DNA from 3 places in the Paenibacillus litoralis genome. Region 3 is predicted to be linked to each of the others. Evidence: riboswitches for the same ligand, from Rfam matches in the RefSeq annotation. Region 3 holds a riboswitch; each other region holds the start of a gene.

Region 1 (6,574 bases), 4.0 Mb from region 3:
CCACGACGACGGCAAGCTGCGCGATGAACCGGATCCAGCGGTTGATCCCATAGAACAGCTCGACGGCAAAAACAAGAACGAGCGTCGCCGTCACCAGCCTAGCCGTTTCGGGCAGCCATACGCCGTCCTCTTCGACGATCCATGAAACGTACTGCAGAAGCAGGAAGCCGGCAAAAAGCTTCGTCAGCCTCTCCTGCCAGTCTCCCGCCACGATTTTCCATAGCCAGGATTGCTTCCGCATCAGCTCCGCCCCCCCAGCGCATTCGAAAGGTCTTGCAAAGACGGAATCGCATAGCCGAGATAGCCGACGGCGTTCAACTGCTTCGTCCAATTATCGCGGCCCTCCGCCATATCGCCGCAAATCCACATATGGCAAGCATTCAGCTGCCGCTGATCCAGCCAGCCGAACGTCTGCACGATCTCCTCGCCCTTGGACGGAGATACGATTACCATGAACGTCCCCGGGACGAAATGCCGCGACCGGTCGGCCAGCACGCGCTGAAGGCCGTAACTGCTGTCCGCTTCGACATCGGTCAAATGATTCAATATGCTTTTGAGATGGCCGGTCCCGTTCCGCGGCTCTATGTAGGTCGAGTCCGTACCGACGGACAGCAGACCCAGCGCCAGGTCCCGCTTCATACCGTATTCGAACAGCGAAGCCGCCACCGAAACCGCGCGTTCGAACTGCTCGGCTGAGGCGTAATGCTTCGTCCTGCGGTCGAGCACGATCATCGTTTTGGGCAGTGATTCGCGCTCGAATTCCTTTGATTTCCATGTGCCGGTTTTGGCCGTCGCGTTCCAGTGGATGCGCGATAGCTTATCTCCGTAAATATATTCGCGCACGCCGTTTATTTGCGTGGTTTCCCTAACGGCCCGCGTCGTTTGCGAATGATGGTGCATGCCCCTCAGCATGAGGTGCAGCTGCTTCCATTCCTTGATCGGCACGCGCTGCGGCAGCACGCTGAAGCTGGTCGGGAGACTCATCTCCCCCTTATGCTCGAAGATGCCGAAAATATCCTCCGTCGAGCATTCCGTCGCTTCAAAATGGTAAAAACCTCGGCGCAGCGGCGGCGTCACGTATTCCACCCATCCTCTGCGGTGCCAATCCAGCACGAGCGACGTATCGAACGACTGCTCGCGCCCGCCTTTGCGCTTCAGCTTGTCTTTGATCATCACGTACGGCACGGGCCAAAAGCCGGGCACATGTACGTTAAGCTTGACCGTAAGCGACTTGCCCGCTTCGATCTCCTGCTCGCCGCCGCCGGCTGAGAGCGCCCGCGTGCCTTGCGCTTTTGCGACGCCGCTCCATCGGCCGAGAACCAAATACACACTGATGACGCACACTACGGCAAACAGCATGGAAGCCAGCTTCCCGCCCTGAAACAGCAGAAACAGCAAGCTGCCGCCAAAGCAGCCGACCAGCACCCAGAAACGCTGCGACAGCCCGCTCGCTTTACGATCCATCCAACCGGTGAATTCGCTCATCGGATCACTTCTCCAATCGAACAGGCGTTCTCACCTGTTGAAACACCGACTGCAGCACCGAATCAGCGGTCGCTCCTTCCATTCGCGCTTCCGCGTTCAATATCAGGCGATGGCCGAAGACATAAGGCACAAGAGCTTTCAAATCGTCGGGAATGACATACTCTCTTTCTTGAAGCATGGCATACGCCTTCGCAGCCTGCACAAGCGCAAGCGTAGCTCGCGGGCTCGCCCCGAGAAAAACGGACGGGTGCTCCCTTGTCGTCCGGGCCAGCGCTACGGCATACTGCCCTACCGCTTCATCCATATGAATCTCGCGCGCTTTTGCCTGCAGAAGCGTCACCTCGTGCGCGGTCATGACCGGCGTGAGCGAATCGAGCGGGTGGCTTTTGCTCTGCTCGATGATCATCCGGTTTTCCGTTTGTTCGTCCGGGTAGCCGAGGCTGAATTTCATCATAAACCGGTCCAGCTGAGCTTCCGGAAGCACGTAAGTGCCTTCGAAGTCGATCGGGTTCTGCGTGGCGAGCAGAAGGAACGGCGCCGGCAGCACGTAACATTCGCCGTCTACCGTGACATGTCCCTCTTCCATCGCTTCAAGCAGAGCCGATTGCGTCTTGGTCGTCGCTCTATTGATTTCATCGATAAGCAATATATTCGTTATGATCGGACCCGGCCGGAACATAAACGTTTCATTTTTGGGATGATAAATGGAAACGCCGGTAATATCCGTAGGGAGCAAATCCGGGTTGCACTGAATACGGCGGAATTGGCCGTCGATCGATTTCGCAAGCGCTTTAATCAGCACCGTCTTGCCGGTGCCGGGAACATCCTCCAGCAGAACATGGCCTCCGGCGAGAAAAGCCGTGAGCAGCAATTCGATTTCTTTGCTTTTCCCTAAAATACAAGCTTCCAAGTTCGCATTCAGCTGTTTAATAACCTGAGTCTGCTCTTTCCAAATGGCGTCCATCTTCTGCTCCTCCTCCAACCGGGCTATCGGTAAACTTCCCGTCCGAAAACGGTTACGGAAAGCACCAAAAAATGTTTTCTAAACAGCTGGGAAATCTATAAAGGATCAATAAAAATTCCCAAAAACAAGTAAATGCACTCGCTTTTTCTAGACTCTTCTTCATTCTACAAAATTTCAAATTGGAAGTATACGTGCAATCTCGATAAAAAATTTTGTAAATTCGTACATTTCTGAATATTGCAGCGCTGAAATTTCGGCGTTTGGAAATCCCACCGATCCGTTTCCATTAATTGTGCGGCTCCAACATATTGCGCGGTTGAAGTCATTTGTGATAGTCTTTCAATTGATCATGATCCTTACATAAGGAAGAAGCTTACGCTTTACAAGCGTGAAATCCTTTACGGAGGAAGTTCAACACAAAAAAAGGTCGAATCCGGCGCAGCAAAAGCGTCGGTACGGGGGACGATCCACAAGGACGCATCAACGAAGGCTGCTTTTCGGCAAACCGCGGAAGCCGGCTGTTTCGGGCATGCTCATAGGGGTGAATGGTGGCGGCCGACCCGCCTTCTAGGGAATACCTCTTCCCGAACCCGACAACTAACCTCGGAGACAACTAGGAGGAAAGGCTTTGAATTTTTGGAAAAAGAAAATCAGAAACGCAGCGCCGATCGTACGTCAACATGGAGGCTGGAAAACGGTAGCGCTTACATGCGGTATCCTTACAGCGGTCCTATTTGCCGGCGGCCAAGCGCAAGCCGCCGCAGTCGACACTAGCGCCAAGGTACAGGTTAACGACGCTTTGGTTTCGTTTCCCGAGTCTCAGCCTTTTATCGACGAATCCGGCGTGCTGCAAGTGCCGCTCCGCACCGTCATGGAAGCAATGGGCTACAAGCTGGAGTGGAGTCAAAAGAACGCGGACATCCAGGTTACGATCGGCGGCGGCGCACATACGGCCGTTATCACGACCAATGATGCGAACGCGACGATCGACGGGAAGCCTCGCACGTTCGAACACGTACCGCAATTCGTGAACGGGGCGATATACGTTCCCGTACGGTGGATCGCCGATACGTTCGGCAGCATCATGCAATGGGACAACGACAATTGGATCGCCATTTTGGGAGCGGACGGCAAGTTCCACTCGCCTGCCTGGTATAAACCAAAGCCGGATCCTGCGGCAGATCTGATCGACGTCGCGGAACAGTACATGGGTACGCCTTACGTCACGGGCGGCTCGACGCCGAACGGCTTCGATTGCTCGGGCTTCGTACAATACGTATTTGACAAATTCAACGTCGACTTGCCCCGCACATCGGCGGATATGTACGCTTCGGCGGGATACGGCGTATCCGATCCTCAGCCGGGCGACCTCGTCTTCTTTGCCGACCGCGGCAGGGTTTTTCATGTAGGTTTGTATATGGGGAACGGCCAGTATATTAACGCCTCGTCCGGCAAAACGCGCGGCGTAACGGTTACCAGCCTCTACAGCAGCTGGAGCCAGAAGTACTATGTCGGCGCCAAGCACGTGCTTTAGCCGCTTAAAAAGTCAAACGGCATCCTCCGTCCCAAGTGACGGAAGATGCCGTTTTGTCGTTTCATTCTAGCATTGTTTACAGGTATGCCTCAGCCCTTCGGCCTAAAGAACAGCGCCGCCAGGAACGAAAAGATGATCGCCGAGGAAATGCCGGCGCTCGTTACTTCGAACATGCCGGATACGACCCCGATCCAGCCGTGGAGCCGCAGCTCCATCAAGGCGCCGTGAACGAGCGAGTTGCCGAAGCTCGTAATCGGCACCGTCGCGCCCGCTCCGGCGAATTCAATAAACCGGTCGTATAAGCTTTTCCCGCCGATCTGGATGCCGTCGACGATAGCCCCGATCACGACAAGCGTGCTCATCGTATGGGCCGGCGTCAGTTTGCCGATATCCATGAGCAGCTGTCCGAATACGCATATCGCGCCGCCGATCACGAACGCCCAAAAAAATTGCATGATCATGCCGTCGCCTCCTTATTCTCGATGGCAACCGCGTGCGCGATGCATGGGATGCTTTCTCCCTGCTGGAATGAGAGCGGGGAGAGCAGAGCGCCGGTCGCAACGACCAATATTTTATTCAGCTCGCCCGAAGCCAGCTTCTTCAGCAGATGCCCGTAGGTGACGACGGCGGAGCATCCGCAGCCGCTGCCTCCCGACTGGACGCCCTGCGAGTTCACGTCATATACCATCAAGCCGCAATCCTTGTAGGTCGTTTGATGAATCGGAAAGCCGTGCTTGTCGAACAGCTCGTTCGCTATGTTGTAACCGACCGTGGCCAAATCGCCGGTTACGATCAGATCGTATTCGCTCGGTTTCGTGCCGAAATCGCGGAAATGGGCTTGAATCGTATCGACAGCGGCAGGCGCCATGGCAGCCCCCATGTTGAACGGGTCCTTAATCCCCATGTCGATTACCCTCCCGATCGTGGCCCGCGTGACAACCGGTCCGTCTCCTTTTGGGGCGACGATAGCAGCTCCCGCCCCCGTCACCGTATACTGAGCGGTCGGAGGCTTCTGCGAGCCGTATTCGGTCGGGTACCGAAACTGCTTTTCCACGGTACAGTTATGGCTGCACGTGCCGGCCATGGCATACTTGGCTGAGCCGGAATCGACGATCATGGAAGCGATGGCCAAACTTTCCATGGAGGTCGAGCAAGCCCCAAAGACCCCGAGATACGGAATCGAGAGCGTCCGCGCCGCAAAGCTGCTGCTGATGATTTGATTCAGCAAATCGCCGCCGACGTAGAACTGCACCTGCTCTTTCGTAATGCCCGATTTCTTGATCGCCAGCTGGGCCGCCTCTTCCATCAGCATTTTTTCGGCCTTTTCCCATGTTTTCTGCTCCAGCGTCAAGTCTCCGTGTACGATATCGAAGTCGTTGGCAAGGGGCCCCTCCCCCTCGTCCGGACCTACGACAGTGGCAGCCGACAAGATGACCGGCCGGTTTTTGAAGCGCCAGCTTTGATGTCCCTGCAGCATATTACTGGCCCCCCGTCCCGAAAATAAGGTGCAAAATACCGATCACAAACGCGGACACGACCCCATATACGATAACGGAGCCCGCCAGCTTGAACATATTTCCCCCCACGCCGAGCACAAGCCCTTCGCTCTTATGCTCAAGCGCGGCGGAGCAGAGCGAGTTGGCGAAGCCCGTAACCGGAACGGACGAGCCCGCTCCCGCCCATTGCGCGATTTTGTCGTAAATGCCGAAGGTAGTCAGGATGACGGATATCAGAATAAGCACGGCAACCGTAGGGTTGCCCGCGGTTTTGTCGTTGAAATCGAACCACGCCTTGAACATCTCCATCAGTCCTTGTCCGATCAAGCAAATGAAGCCCCCGACGAGGAAGGCCCGCATACAGTTTTTGCCGACGGGCCTTGGCGGTTCCTTTTGCTTGGCTAGCTCCTGGTATTCTTGCTGCGTCGGCGTCATGTTCTTCGTCTTGTTGTTGGCCATATCGGGTTTCCTCCATTCGTATTTGGACGGCGCGCGGCCGGAGCCGCTAATTACCGCTTCAACAGGGGCGTTACATTGGCAATTTCCCGTGTCAGGCGAGCGGCACAGTCATCATACATCGCTTTCGCAGATTCGTTGTGCGTAGACATGCCGAACAATTCCAGATCGGCTTCGCACTTTTTGAGCGCCGACAGCAAGAGCGCCCTGGCCTGGGGAGCCGGCACGTTGATTTGATCGTCGAACAAATCCACATACAGCTGTCCGTGCGCATCAACCTGGGCGATAAACACATTGTCCGCGGCTACCCCTATTTTCTCCAGCTCGGTGCTGAGCCATCCGCGGCTGAAGCCGCTTGTCGCAAGCCCCTCGTCCATAATATTGCCATCGATAATGACCGTTTGCGGTTCCTGCTCCGGCGATTGGGTAATGCCCAAGGAGGCCGGCGTCAAAGGCTGCTGCTCCTTTTTGAGCAGAACGCTTAAGTCTCCGCTCGGCTCCAGCATCGCGAATTCGACATCGGCGACCCGAAAGACGTTTTTCGTACGCAGCGATTCCAGCAGTTCGTCCCCGGTAAACCGCTCTTTTTTCAAATTGTCCTCCAGTATTTTGCCGTCCTTGATCATCACCGTTCCCTTC
Region 2 (6,574 bases), 2.5 Mb from region 3:
GAAGCGCAGAAAGGATTCCAAGCGCTCCATGAAGCGGGCGCGATCGTCGTTAATCAAACGCCGGTGCTCAAAGGAATCAACGACGATCCCGAGGTGCTTGGCGAGCTTCTTAACCGGCTGTCCTGGGCGGGCGTCACGCCATACTATTTTTTCATCAATCGTCCGGTGGCGGGCAATCGGGACTTCGTCCTTCCTTTGCACGAAGTGTACCGAATCGTAGAAGGAGCCAAGGCGAGAACGTCGGGACTCGGTAAGCGGGTACGACTGTCCATGAGCCACACATCCGGGAAAATCGAAATTTTAGCGATCGAAAACGGAAAAGCTTACTTGAAATATCACCAGTCGCGCGACGGCCATTACGGCAAATTTATGACGCTGGATTGCCCGGACGATGCGTCCTGGTTCGATGACCTGCCGGGCAACGAGCGGCACTGGATCAAGCCTGTCAAAAAAACGAACCGCGTCGTTTCGGTCAACGAACTGCCCGATATGCCGCAAAAGCGTGTAACCACGCGATAGTGATTTGCAAAGAAACTGCCTAGCGCATGCGCTAGGCGGTTTTTTCGTGGTGGCAAAACGCTCATTTTAGAAGACGTGGAGGACTCTTATTTTGCGCTTTTGACTGGTTTTTTCGGAATAAGACGTAGTGTACTGCAGTTCCGCTTGGCTATGAAATCGAAAGTGAATGCGGCAAATCACGCATCTACGTTCTGTCTGGACAAGGACAGCGGTGTTCATGGCAATGAATACCGGCTGGAAGACCGGTAGGGAACCAAGGCGTAACAGAAAGCAGGAAAGGTGAGAAGAGGGGACGGGTATGGGGTGGAAGAGCGACAGCGGCCGCCTTTGAAATCGTGTTATTACCGTAAAACCAATTCAATGAAACACGATTTCAAGAGCGGCTGGAATCCCATACCCGTCCCCTCTCCCACGCGCAGACGTAAGGCTTCGCACAAAAAGGACCGACAGGGTGAACTTTCCTGAAGGTTTTTCTTAAATCTCAGAGTATATCCTCCGCTAATTGTTCGATTTCTCGGTAACGTCTGGCTTTAAAGACGCCGCAATGCGTTTATTCTTGTATCCCTATCTGCGCGAAGCAGCATGAAATGATACCAGCAGCGAATATGGCTTGTAAAGTATTCCAATCGCGAGAAAACGACGTGTGAGACGGCTATTCGCCATTGTATCGCTTTCATCGGGCCGAAAGTTCGTTTTTCATGCGCTGGGAGCTCTTTTGCTTCATCTTTCGCGATAATAACGATAATCGTAGGAAATAAGAGATATTCAGTGATAATGGGAGATTTTATGGTTTGAGGGGGATAGGGCAATCCCGCGCGGGGCCGGCGCGCCGAATTTCGGCATCGGCGTTGCTTTACAGGTCGTAGAGCAGGGAGTAAGATACGATTCATGATTTACTTATACAGTTTCCAAATTCTGATTCGCTGAATTTCCGCAAGGAAAACGGGGGAACCAATCGCGGCACGCGAACCGGTGTGAGAGCCGGGCATGCGCCGCACGGGGTGAATCGTTCCGCAGGGCGCCATGGAGCGCTGCGGGACGTAGGGCGACTCTCACCGCCCGAATCCGTCAGCTAACCTCGCAAGCGTTGTTTGGCACACGAAGCGGAGAAAGTCCGCAGACGTGCTTTTGGAGAGAGGATGATGAAGCTTTGTGATCGCCTAAACGGCCACAGGGATTCCATCCCTGTGGTTTTGTATTGTCTTATACCGTAAGGAAAGACGCTGAGTCCCCGGAATACCGGGGAGCGGGGGAACCGACGCGCCTTAATGGCGCATGGGGTGAATCCTCTATAAGTTATGCGAATGCCATAACGATAGAGGTAGGGCGACTCTCACGCCCGAATCCGGCAGCTAACCTCGTAAGCGTATTGAGAGAGGCAACCTGAATCGTGACGGGTGCGGTTATTTCGCCGTGCTTGCTAGAAGCCACGAGAAGAGTCCTCTTCAACCGGGCTTCTTTTTGCTGTGCGGAATTGTGAAAGACGTTTTCAGGAGTTCGGCAGAAGCGGGTTTGCCAGCCCGGAATGCGCTTTGACTGACAGCACCGTTATTGGGAGTACAGGTTGCCCTCTCTTGCATGAACGAGAGGAGAACGGGAATGGAACGGGAAATCGAATATTGTCTCGTCGCTGCGCCCAACAAAGCCGGCGAAAGCTTGATCAGGCTGCTGGAAGTGAAGGGAATCCCCTATGCGGCGCTGGTAAATAACGAGACGGAAGAAGCCAGAATGCGGCGAATCGGCGTTAAGCGAATCTGCACGGTCGATACGAATGCGATTGATACGTGGCAAGTGCCGGATTGGCCGATCGGCAAAGTTTTTTTGTTTGAACAAAGCTTGCCCTTGTGCTGCCGGTATATTCAGGTTTGCCGGAGCTGGACGTCGAAGCCGATTTACGTGATCACGCAAAGCCCGAATCCGCGGGCCATCTATAAAGGGCTGGGCGCTGACTATGTCATCTACAGCCGGCAAGAGGAAATGTCGTTCTTGATGCGGTAGCGATGCCGCCAAACGGTTGGAAGGAAGAAGGAGGGGCAAGCATGCTCGATCTGGTCATGATTTTGACGTTGGCAGGTACGTTCCTGTTGTTCTACGGGTTTCTCGCCTGGTGCGGCCGGGTAGTCGATGAAACGGGAGGCGATGGCCGGTGATACTCGTGTACGTGTTTACGGTATTCCTGTTTGTATATCTTATCTATGCGTTAATTAACCCGGAGAAATTTTAACGCCGTCAAGCATCGCTTCACTTTTTGGGGAACAACCGGGGCTCCTCGGAAGTAATCGGAATAAGCTTCGAAGCTTCGCTTCACTTTTTGGGGAATGAAAGAGGAGGAATCGCAATGGGAGTACTGCAAATAGCGGCGGTGATCGTCATTCTGCTGCTGCTGGTTAAGCCGATGGGCACCTATTTGTTTCACGTATTTTCAAATGAACCGAATCGCACGGACAAGGTTTTCGGGCCGTTCGAGAATGTCATATTCAAGATCGTCGGACTAAAAAACCGCGGCGGCATGTCGTGGAAAACGTACGCGGTCAGCTTTATTTTGACGAATATCGTCTTAGTCGCGATCAGCTATATCATTCTTCGGCTGCAAAACGGATTGCCGCTTAATCCGAACGGGATCGGCAATATGGAGCCGTCTCTCATCTTCAACACGGTCATCAGCTTTATGACGAATACGAATCTGCAGCACTATAGCGGCGAATCAGGTGTATCGTATTTCTCGCAAATGGCCGTTATGACGATGATGATGTTCACCTCGGCGGCTACGGGCTTTTCCGTTGCGATTGCCTTTGTCCGCGGGATAACGAGCAGAGGGAAGACGGTCGGCAACTTTTTTGAAGACTTCATTAAAGCCCATACACGCGTATTCTTCCCGCTGGCGATCGTCGTTACGCTAGTTCTCGTCGCACTAAAGGTGCCGCAAACGCTGCAGCCGAATTTGACCGTTACGACGCTGGAGGGCGAGACGCAGACGATCGCGATCGGACCTGTCGCTTCGCTGGAATCGATCAAGCATTTGGGGACGAACGGCGGCGGCTTTTTTGGGGCTAACTCAGCGCATCCGTTCGAAAATCCGAGCCCGTTAACCAACGTGATCGAAATGCTCTCGATGTGGATGCTGCCTGCCGCTCTTCCTTACACGTACGGGCTGTTTGCCCGCAACAAGAAGCAGGGCTGGGTCGTGTTTTCCGCGATGATGTTCTTGTTCCTCTCGTTCCTATCGCTTGTGTACTATGCGGAAAGCCAAGGGAATCCGGTGTTGAACGCACTCGGTATCGATGCGTCTCAGGGCAGCATGGAGGGGAAGGAAGTCCGCTTCGGCATCGCCCAATCCGCCCTGTTCACGGCTGTAACGACGGCGGCGACGACCGGCACGGTCAATAACATGCACGACACGCTGACCCCGCTCGGAGGGCTTGTGCCGATGGCCGAAATGATGCTCAACTGCGTTTTCGGCGGCAAAGGCGTCGGGCTTGTGAATATGCTGATGTACGCCATACTCGGCGTGTTTTTGGCGGGGCTGATGGTCGGCCGGACACCGGAATTTCTCGGGCGCAAAATCGAGGCGCGCGAAATGAAGCTGATCGCCATCGCCATTCTGGCGCATCCTTTCATTATTTTGGCTCCGACGGCGCTGGCTTTCATGACCGACCTCGGCAAAGGCGCGATTACGAATTCAGGCTTTCACGGCATCTCTCAGGTGCTCTACGAATATACGTCTTCAGCCGCCAATAACGGTTCGGGCTTCGAAGGGCTGGCGGACAATACGAAGTTCTGGAACATTTCGACGGGGCTTGTGATGCTGTTCGGCCGATACGTCTCGATGATCGCCCTGCTGGCAGTCGCCGGCTCGATGGTCAAGAAGCAATGGGTGCCGGAAACGGTCGGGACGTTTCGCACGGATAACAAGCTGTTCACGGGCATTCTGATCGGGACTGTCCTCATTATCGGGGCGCTGACGTTCCTGCCTGTGCTGGTGCTGGGGCCTATCGCCGAACATCTGACGCTCCGTTAACCGAAGCCGTCCGGGTGAGCGTGCTCCGCGTCTAATTTTGAATAGCCCGCCAATCTATAATGAGGTGAACTGTAATGAATACGAAACGCAAAAGGCTGCTGACGCCGGGAATCGTCAAGCGGGCCGTTATCGATAGCTTTACGAAGCTGAATCCTGCCGCGATGATGAAAAATCCGGTCATGTTCGTCGTGGAAGTCGGGACGCTGATCGTGCTGATCATGACGCTGTTCCCGTCAGCCTTCGATGCCGAAGGCAATGTCGGCTTCAATCTGTCCGTCTTTTTGATTCTGCTGTTTACCCTGTTGTTCGCGAACTTCGCCGAAGCGCTGGCTGAGGGACGGGGCAAGGCCCAGGCCGACTCGCTGAAGCAGTCGAAAAAGGAGATTTCCGCCAATAAGGCGGTCGGAGACGGCGTTAAGGTCGTTGCCTCCACCGAGCTGCGCAAAGGCGATATCGTCATCGTCTCCCAAGGAGAGATGATCCCGGGAGACGGCGAAGTCATCGAGGGGCTCGCTTCGGTCGACGAATCGGCGATAACCGGTGAATCAGCGCCGGTGATCAAGGAAGCGGGCGGCGATTTCAGCTCGGTTACCGGAGGAACGCGCGTCGTCAGCGACCGGATCAAGGTCCGGATTACGAGCGATCCGGGCGAATCGTTCATCGACCGGATGATCGCCCTCGTCGAAGGCGCCAAACGGCAGAAGACGCCGAACGAAATCGCGCTGAACACGCTGCTGATCAGTCTGACGATCATCTTCCTGATCGTGGTGGTGACGCTCGGACCGATCGCTTCTTATGTGCAAGTCGATCTGGAAGTGCCTGTGCTTATCGCGCTGCTGGTGTGCTTGATTCCTACCACGATCGGCGGTTTGCTGTCGGCGATCGGGATTGCCGGGATGGACCGGGTGACGCAATTCAACGTGCTGGCGATGTCCGGGAAAGCGGTCGAAGCTGCAGGCGATATCAACACGATGATCCTGGATAAGACGGGGACGATCACGTATGGAAACCGGATGGCCAGCGAGTTCAAAGCCGTGGGCGGCGAGGAACTGAGCGTGCTGGCGGCTTGGGCGGCGATCGGCTCGGTCAAGGACGAAACGCCGGAGGGCCGGTCGGTGCTGGAGCTGATGAAAAAGCAAAGCTTGAGCTACGACGACGGGCTCGCTGCAGGAGCCGAGTTCATCGAATTCAAGGCGGAAACGCGAATGAGCGGCGTCGATCTGAAGGACGGGCGCAGGGTCCGCAAGGGCGCGGTCGACGCGGTGCGCAAATGGGTGCTCGCCCAAGGCGGCACGGTTCCGGCCGATCTGGAGGCGAAGGGAAACGCGATTGCCTCGCTTGGCGGAACGCCTCTGGCGGTGGCGGTCGACGATCGTATTTTCGGCCTCATCTATTTGAAGGATACGGTTAAGCCCGGTATGCGGGAACGGTTCGAGGAGCTTCGCCGAATGGGAATCCGAACGATCATGTGTACCGGCGACAATCCGCTGACGGCTGCAACGATCGCGAAGGAAGCGGGCGTCGACGACTTTATCGCCGAGAGCAAGCCGGAGGACAAAATCGCGGTCATCCGCCGCGAGCAAGCCGAAGGCAAGCTGGTCGCGATGACCGGCGACGGCACGAACGACGCGCCGGCGCTGGCGCAAGCCGACGTGGGTCTGGCGATGAACAGCGGGACGGTAGCGGCGAAGGAAGCGGCGAACATGGTCGATCTCGATTCCGACCCGTCCAAAATCATCGAGGTGGTCGCGATCGGCAAGCAGCTGCTCATGACGCGCGGCGCTTTGACGACATTCAGCATCGCGAACGATATCGCCAAATATTTTGCCATTATTCCCGCGATGTTTATGCTGGCGATTCCGGAGATGGATGTGCTGAACGTGATGGGACTCGGCTCCCCGATGTCGGCGATCTTGTCGGCGCTCGTGTTCAACGCGGTTATCATCCCGCTGCTCATTCCGCTGGCGATGAAAGGCGTCGCCTATAAGCCGATGAGCTCCACCAAGCTGCTCGGCCGAAATCTGTTCATTTATGGTC
Region 3 (6,574 bases):
ATGCCTTCTCGGCGCAGCAGACCAAGAAGCTGCTTGACCGGCTGTACCCGCTTCGCAAATGCAAGACGCTCCCGGACCGCGTCTGTCTGTACTATCACCTCGGCCAGTGCGTGGCGCCCTGCGAATTCGAGGTGGCTGCCGAGTCTTACGAGCAGATGGTGCAGGAAATAAGCCGCTTCCTAAACGGAGGGCATGATCAGATCAAGCAGGAGCTGGAGCGTAAAATGCTTGACGCCGCGGAGGAACTCAACTTTGAGCGGGCGAAAGAGCTGCGCGATCAGATCGTCCACATCGACGCCGTAATGCAGAAGCAGAACATTACGACCTCGGACGTCGTCGACCGCGACGTTTTTGGCTACGCCGTCGACAAGGGCTGGATGTGCGTGCAAATCCTGTACATGCGCCAAGGCAAAATGATCGAGAGGCGCGCGACGCTGTTCCCCTACTATGGCGAGGCTTACGAGGATTTCATTTCGTTCGTTACGCAGTACTACAGCGAAAATCCGGCTTTGCCGAAGGAGCTTGTCATCCCTTCGCCGGTTCCGGAAGAGAAGGCGGCATCGGAGGAACCGGCTTCGCTGTCGGCTGAATCCGCCTCACCAGCATCGGAGGAAACGACTCTGCTATCGGCTGAATCCGCCTCCCCGGCATCGGAGGAGACGACCCCGCTGTCGGACGAGGCCGAGAGGAATGCCGACGACGTGCGCGCCGCTCTCGCTTCTTGGCTTCACGTCAAGGTGCTGACGCCGCAGCGCGGGCTGAAGAAGCAGATGGTGGGCATGGCCACCGATAACGCGCGAGTGGCGCTGGAAGAGAAGTTCCGTCTGATCGAACGCGACGAGTCCCGAACGGTCAAGGCAGTCGAAAATTTGGGCGAATCGATCGGGCTCGGAACGATTCGGCGAATCGAAGCGTTCGATAACTCGAACATTCAGGGGACGAATCCGGTTTCCGCCATGGTCGTCTTTGTCGACGGCAAGCCGGACCGCAAGGAATACCGCAAATACAAAATCCGTACCGTAGAGGGTCCGGACGATTACGAAACGATGCGGGAAGTCGTGCGGCGCCGCTATGAGCGCGTACTGAAAGAAAACCTGCCGATGCCCGATCTGGTCATCGTCGACGGCGGCCGCGGCCAAATGTCGGCGGCGATCGACGTGCTCGAGAACGAGCTTGGACTTTATATTCCCGTAGGCGGACTGGTCAAAGACGCTAAGCACAAGACGGCCCAGCTCATGATCGGAGACCCGCCGGAGCCGGTTCACCTGCCTCGCGACAGCCAGGAGTTTTACTTGCTGCAGCGCATCCAGGAGGAGGTTCACCGCTTTGCGATCACCTTCCACCGGGAAACGCGGGCCAAAAGCATGGTCCAATCCAAGCTGGACGATATTCCGGGCATCGGCGAGAAGCGCCGCAAGCAGCTGATGAAGCATTTCGGCTCGCTCAAAAAAATAAAAGAGGCCGAAATCGGAGATTTCAAGCCTCTCGGTATAGGGGAAAAGCTGGCGCAAACGATCCTTACGTCGCTGCGGGGGGAAGAATCTCAGGCCGAGGCCGTTTCGGCTTCAGACGGGCATGAAGAAGCATAATCGCGTATCCGACAATGGCCGGCAGCGCGGCGTAGAATAAGCCGACAAACACGGAGGCCGCCGTATTTTCGCTCGCGATGTACGAGAAGGCCATCAGGATGCTGTCCATCGCCACATGCGCATAAATAGCCGTATAAAGTCCGTATTTCAAGAAAACATAGCCGAAAATAAAGCCAAGCAAGGTCACTTCGATCAATCTTGTGTAGCTCGGGTAGATCGTATAGCCGGTATGCCCCAGCGCCCAAAATACGTTCGGAATGAGAACGGCCAGGAACGTGTTGCGCAGCAGCTTTTTGAAAATGATAATGCCGAACAAGCGGAACAAGATTTCCTCGGAAATGCCGGCAAGCCAGGCCAGTGTCGGAAACAATCCCGGCCACAGCATATTGAGCGGAGATTGCATCGGATCGTTCACGCCGAATGCGTGAAAGCCTTTCTCGGCTGCGAAGAAAACCACCTGCTGAACGCCCATAATGAACAAGCAGATCAAGTAACCGCGGCCCATCGCGTACAAAATATGCTGACCGAAATCCGGTTCGCGCCAGCGCGGCCAAAGATGACGGTCGCGGTGCCGCCAGAGGGCGTCTCCCGCCAGCAGCGACATGTACAGGGAAGCGGCCGACAGCAGCACGAAGAGCAGCGATACGACAAGCAGGATAACCAGCATCATGGAATCCTGTTCGGCAGACTCGGTCTGCAGGGCGGGAATCATATTAAACGTTTGAACGACATAGCAGGCCGTATACACGAGCGTCATGACGATGCCGCGGGTGAACGAAATATGCCGGGCGTACATGATCATGTAAACAAGGGCGACAATGCCCATAATAATCGTAAAAGCGACATGCGCCAGGGTCATCCAGCTGGCGCTTTTTTTCTGCTTATCCAGCCAGCTCATATAGTCCGACGGAACCGAAAAGGCCGGCTTGAATGAGACCGTTTCGCCGTTTTGAACCTTGACTTGCAGCAGAAGCTTCGATTCGCCGATAGTCTTCCCGGTGCTTTCGAACGTATAAAACGTCGAATCCGGCTCTTCGCCTCGTCCTGTTTTATTATCCGGATTATAAACGAATTCCTCGGCTTTGTAGCCCATTTCGATAACGGCCGCCGCTGCGATCTTGGCACCGTCTGTCGCAGGCGGAGCTTTGCGCCCCGACGTCGTCTTCTGCCAGCCGGCGATCTCAGGCGTGTCCATTCCGACAAACACCGTGTAAGTCGTGCCGGACGTTCGCGTTTTCACCTGAACCTGCCAAAAGTCGAGCGGAAAGCGCTGATCGTATTTACTCTCGTACTCGTCATAGAGCCCCGATTTTTGCAAATAGCCGCTGAGCTCCTGATCGGACTGGTAGACGACGGTCGTCCCGTTCGGCGTTATCCCGGGAAACTTCGTCCGGACGAACTGCGACGCGGCATCGGCCGCAGCGGTTTTCGTAACGGCATGGAGCGAATAATCCTCCTCGACGGATGAAGGGCTGGCAAGCATGTTGTAGGCCATGATCGATACGTAGAGCACGATGCCGATCGCGGCGAGCAGAAGAAGGCGGCGGTTCAATTTATGAGGTACCATGGTTCACGCTCCTTAAAGACGGCTAAATGCGTAAGGCTTGCTGTCGGTGGATATGGAAAAAACGGGAAAGAAGGGTCGTCCTGCTTAAGCAAGACGGCTTCGAACGCGATGCTTCAAGTTGGGTTGTATCCAAGGTACCATATCGTGTAAGTCATTTCCAGCGTAAGCGTCCTGCTGCGATACGGCTTCCGGTGCGTAGAGATGGACATAAATAGAGCAAACGACGGAAAATGGATGAAAACGCAAGCGCGCACTACTCCTTCATGAAAAAAGACGATCAATTTTCAAAGAAATCCTCCGTTTTCCTCCAAATCCGCCTTTGTACATATACGGAAAGCAGGATATAATCGGAGTCGTTGAATTGAATAGCGTAACAAGCCGAATTTCTGAACGAAAACGGGGGAACCATGTAAGAAGGAGCCGGATGCGAATTATTGCCGCGTATCGGGCTTGGGGTGAATTTCGCCTTCATGGCGAATAGGGTGACTGCTGCACCCGAATCCGACAGCTAACCTCGTAGGCTTCGCAACAGGATACCATTAACCGTCAAAGGGCATTGGTTTTCCGATGCCTTTTTTTGTTGTTTAAAAATCATATGGCGGATTGTCCGAAGCAGAACAAGATTATTGCGGAGGAGAAAGAAAGGACGGTAGGGCATGAAAAAAACGTTTCGCCCGCTTCAGCTAACGCCCCCGCAAATATTGGTGCTCGGTTTCGCCGCAATTATACTGATCGGCGCGTTTCTCTTGACGCTGCCCTTTGCATCGACAAGCGGCGTTTCGCTGCCGTTTATCGACGCTTTGTTCACGGCAACCTCCGCAACATGCGTAACCGGTCTGGTCGTCGTGGATACCGGGAGCGATTACACCATTTTCGGGCAGATCGTCATCATTACTCTGATTCAAATAGGCGGTCTCGGCTTCATGACGATGGCCACGCTGTTCGCCTTCATGCTGAAAAAGCGGATTTCGCTGAAAGAACGGCTCATTTTGCAGGAGGCGCTTAATCAAGGGAGTATGGAGGGGATCGTCCGGCTGATCCGCAAGGTTATCCGGTACGCGCTTACCATAGAGGGCATTGCAGCCGTGTTTTTCGCGATTCGTTGGTCCGGCGACATGCCGCCCGGAAAAGCCTTGTATTTCGGGGTCTGGCATGCGATCTCGTTCTTCAACAACGCCGGCTTCGACTTGTTCGGGGGCCATACGGGGACGAAGTTTACTAGCTTGACGACCTACGTAGACGACCCGATCGTGAATATCGTGTCCATGCTGCTGATCATTCTCGGCGGCCTCGGCTTTATCGTCATCTCCGACGTACTCGATTTGAAGCGTACGCGGAAGCTTACGCTGCATTCGAAGGTGGTATTGACGACAACGAGCCTGCTAATCGTCATTGGCGCAATCGTCATCTTCCTGTTTGAGAACTCCAATCCGCTTACGCTTCAGCCTCTGAGCGGCTGGGGTAAGTTCTGGGGCTCGATGTTCCAGTCGGTTACGCCTCGAACGGCGGGGGCGAACACGATCGACATTGGAGCCATGCGCCAGGCGTCGCAATTTTTCATGATCATCCTGATGTTTATCGGCGCTTCGCCGGGGTCGACGGGCGGCGGGATCAAGACGACGACGTTCACGATTCTGATCGGAGCGATGATCGCCATGATTCGCGGCAAGGAAGATATCGTCCTGTTCCGCAACCGCTTGGCGAAGGATCGTATCTTCAAGGCGATTACGCTGACGCTTATCGCGCTCTTCCTCGTCATCTTCGTGGCGATGGTGCTGTCGACGACGGAGGATCACCATTTCTTGATGATTTTGTTCGAGGTCACCTCGGCTTTCGGAACGGTCGGATTGACGATGGGACTGACTACGCAGCTGACTATTGTCGGCAAAATCATGATCGCCCTCATGATGTTTATCGGCCGATTGGGGCCGTTGACGCTAGCTTACGCCTTGGGGCCGAAACCAGAAAAAGAGTTGTACCGGTACCCGGAAGGCAAAATAACGATCGGATAAGGAGCAGGGGAAATGAAAGGAAGTCAATACGCTGTCATCGGTTTAGGCCGGTTCGGCTCCAGCTTGGCCAAAGAATTAATCGAATTGGGCTTTGAGGTGCTCGGAATCGATCAGGACGAGGAAATCGTCGACGAGATGAGCAATGTTCTGACGCATACGGTCGTGGCCGATGCGACGGACGAGGAAGTGCTGAAATCGCTCGGCATCCGCAACTTCGATTGCGCGGTCGTGGCGATCGGCGACGACATACAGGCGAGCATCATGGCAGCCATTTTGCTCAAGGATCTCGGGGTCAAAAAAGTTGTGGCGAAGGCGCTCTCGGAGCTGCACGGCAAAGTCCTGAACAAGATTGGCGTCGACCGTATCATCTATCCCGAGCGCGATATGGGCATTCGGGTGGCGCATCAGCTCGTTTCGCCGAATTTGCTGGACTATATCGAGCTTTCCAAGGAATACACGATAGCCGAGCTTTCGGTGACGCGGCGCATTTCCGGGATGACGCTGAGGCAGCTCGACACGCGCAAGAAATACGGCTGCAGCGTCGTGGCGATCAACAAGCGGGGCGGCATCGTGATCGCGCCGACGGCGGAAGAAGTCGTAGACGAGCGCGATATTATGGTCGTCATCGGCACGAATGAGCAGATCGAGGATTTTCAGCAGTCGGTATCGAGCTGACGAAGGGGATGAAGCGCTGTGGATAGCGATAGCACCGTTCTGATTCACCATGTCCTGTACCTGCTCATATTCGTATGCGTGCTCGGCATGATTGCCGGAAAAATAGCGAGCCGGCTCCGATTGCCGGATGTCGCTCTTTTTTTATTCGCGGGGATGCTTGTAGGCCAAGGGCTGCATCTTATTAACGAAACGAGCACGTCCTTAACGAATCAGCTTATTTTGACGGCAGGCTCGGCGCTTATCCTGTTCGACGGCGGGCGCAATATCAAGCTGAGCGGTCTGCGCAAGGTGTGGCTGACGGTTTCGCTGCTCAGCGTTCCGGGCGTGCTCGTTACTTGCGCGGCGGTTGCTGCGGTTTCCCATCTGCTGCTCGGGCTTCCGTGGACGTATGCTTTCCTTCTCGGCGCAATTATTTCATCCACCGATCCGGCTACGCTCATTCCCGTGTTCAAGCAGGTGAAAATACGCGAGAAGGTGCGGGAGACCGTCGAAAGCGAATCGGCCTTCAACGACGCGACGGGTGCGATATTAACCGCTTCGGTGCTCGCCATCGTACTCGGCACGAAGGAAATTACGCTTGTTTCCGGCATCCTTGATTTCGTCAAGTCGGCGGTTGGCGGTATCGCGGTCGGCTGCTTGCTCGGCTTCGCCGCATCGTATCTGGTGGCTCATGCCAATCTGGGGGTGCTGCGCGATTATACGACGATCGGGATGGTTGTAACGGCGCTAGG

What was found. Region 3 has a riboswitch for cyclic di-AMP ahead of ACKGJP_RS07485 (TrkH family potassium uptake protein). Riboswitches for the same ligand answer to the same signal wherever they lie in the genome.
Region 1: another riboswitch for cyclic di-AMP. It lies ahead of ACKGJP_RS24525 (NlpC/P60 family protein); the one in region 3 lies ahead of ACKGJP_RS07485 (TrkH family potassium uptake protein).
Region 2: another riboswitch for cyclic di-AMP. It lies ahead of ACKGJP_RS33825 (hypothetical protein); the one in region 3 lies ahead of ACKGJP_RS07485 (TrkH family potassium uptake protein).

Annotation. Positions count from the first base shown of each region.
Region 1 covers NZ_CP176395.1:5,766,749-5,773,322, forward strand. Annotated here, with positions in the region: gene ACKGJP_RS24510 (DUF4129 domain-containing transglutaminase family protein) at 1-241, opposite strand, end outside; gene ACKGJP_RS24515 (DUF58 domain-containing protein) at 241-1,485, opposite strand; gene ACKGJP_RS24520 (AAA family ATPase) at 1,490-2,449, opposite strand; cyclic di-AMP (ydaO/yuaA leader) riboswitch at 2,865-3,076, shown strand; gene ACKGJP_RS24525 (NlpC/P60 family protein) at 3,078-3,983, shown strand; gene spoVAE (stage V sporulation protein AE) at 4,073-4,438, opposite strand; gene spoVAD (stage V sporulation protein AD) at 4,441-5,460, opposite strand; gene spoVAC (stage V sporulation protein AC) at 5,462-5,938, opposite strand; gene ACKGJP_RS24545 (DUF421 domain-containing protein) at 5,989-6,574, opposite strand, start outside.
Region 2 covers NZ_CP176395.1:8,055,880-8,062,453, reverse strand. Annotated here, with positions in the region: gene ACKGJP_RS33830 (KamA family radical SAM protein) at 1-519, shown strand, start outside; cyclic di-AMP (ydaO/yuaA leader) riboswitch at 1,431-1,621, shown strand; cyclic di-AMP (ydaO/yuaA leader) riboswitch at 1,731-1,902, shown strand; gene ACKGJP_RS33825 (hypothetical protein) at 2,119-2,517, shown strand; gene kdpF (K(+)-transporting ATPase subunit F) at 2,666-2,743, shown strand; gene kdpA (potassium-transporting ATPase subunit KdpA) at 2,858-4,537, shown strand; gene kdpB (potassium-transporting ATPase subunit KdpB) at 4,612-6,574, shown strand, end outside.
Region 3 covers NZ_CP176395.1:1,805,084-1,811,657, forward strand. Annotated here, with positions in the region: gene uvrC (excinuclease ABC subunit UvrC) at 1-1,589, shown strand, start outside; gene ACKGJP_RS07480 (CPBP family intramembrane glutamic endopeptidase) at 1,519-3,156, opposite strand; cyclic di-AMP (ydaO/yuaA leader) riboswitch at 3,523-3,693, shown strand; gene ACKGJP_RS07485 (TrkH family potassium uptake protein) at 3,813-5,168, shown strand; gene ACKGJP_RS07490 (potassium channel family protein) at 5,181-5,843, shown strand; gene ACKGJP_RS07495 (cation:proton antiporter) at 5,862-6,574, shown strand, end outside.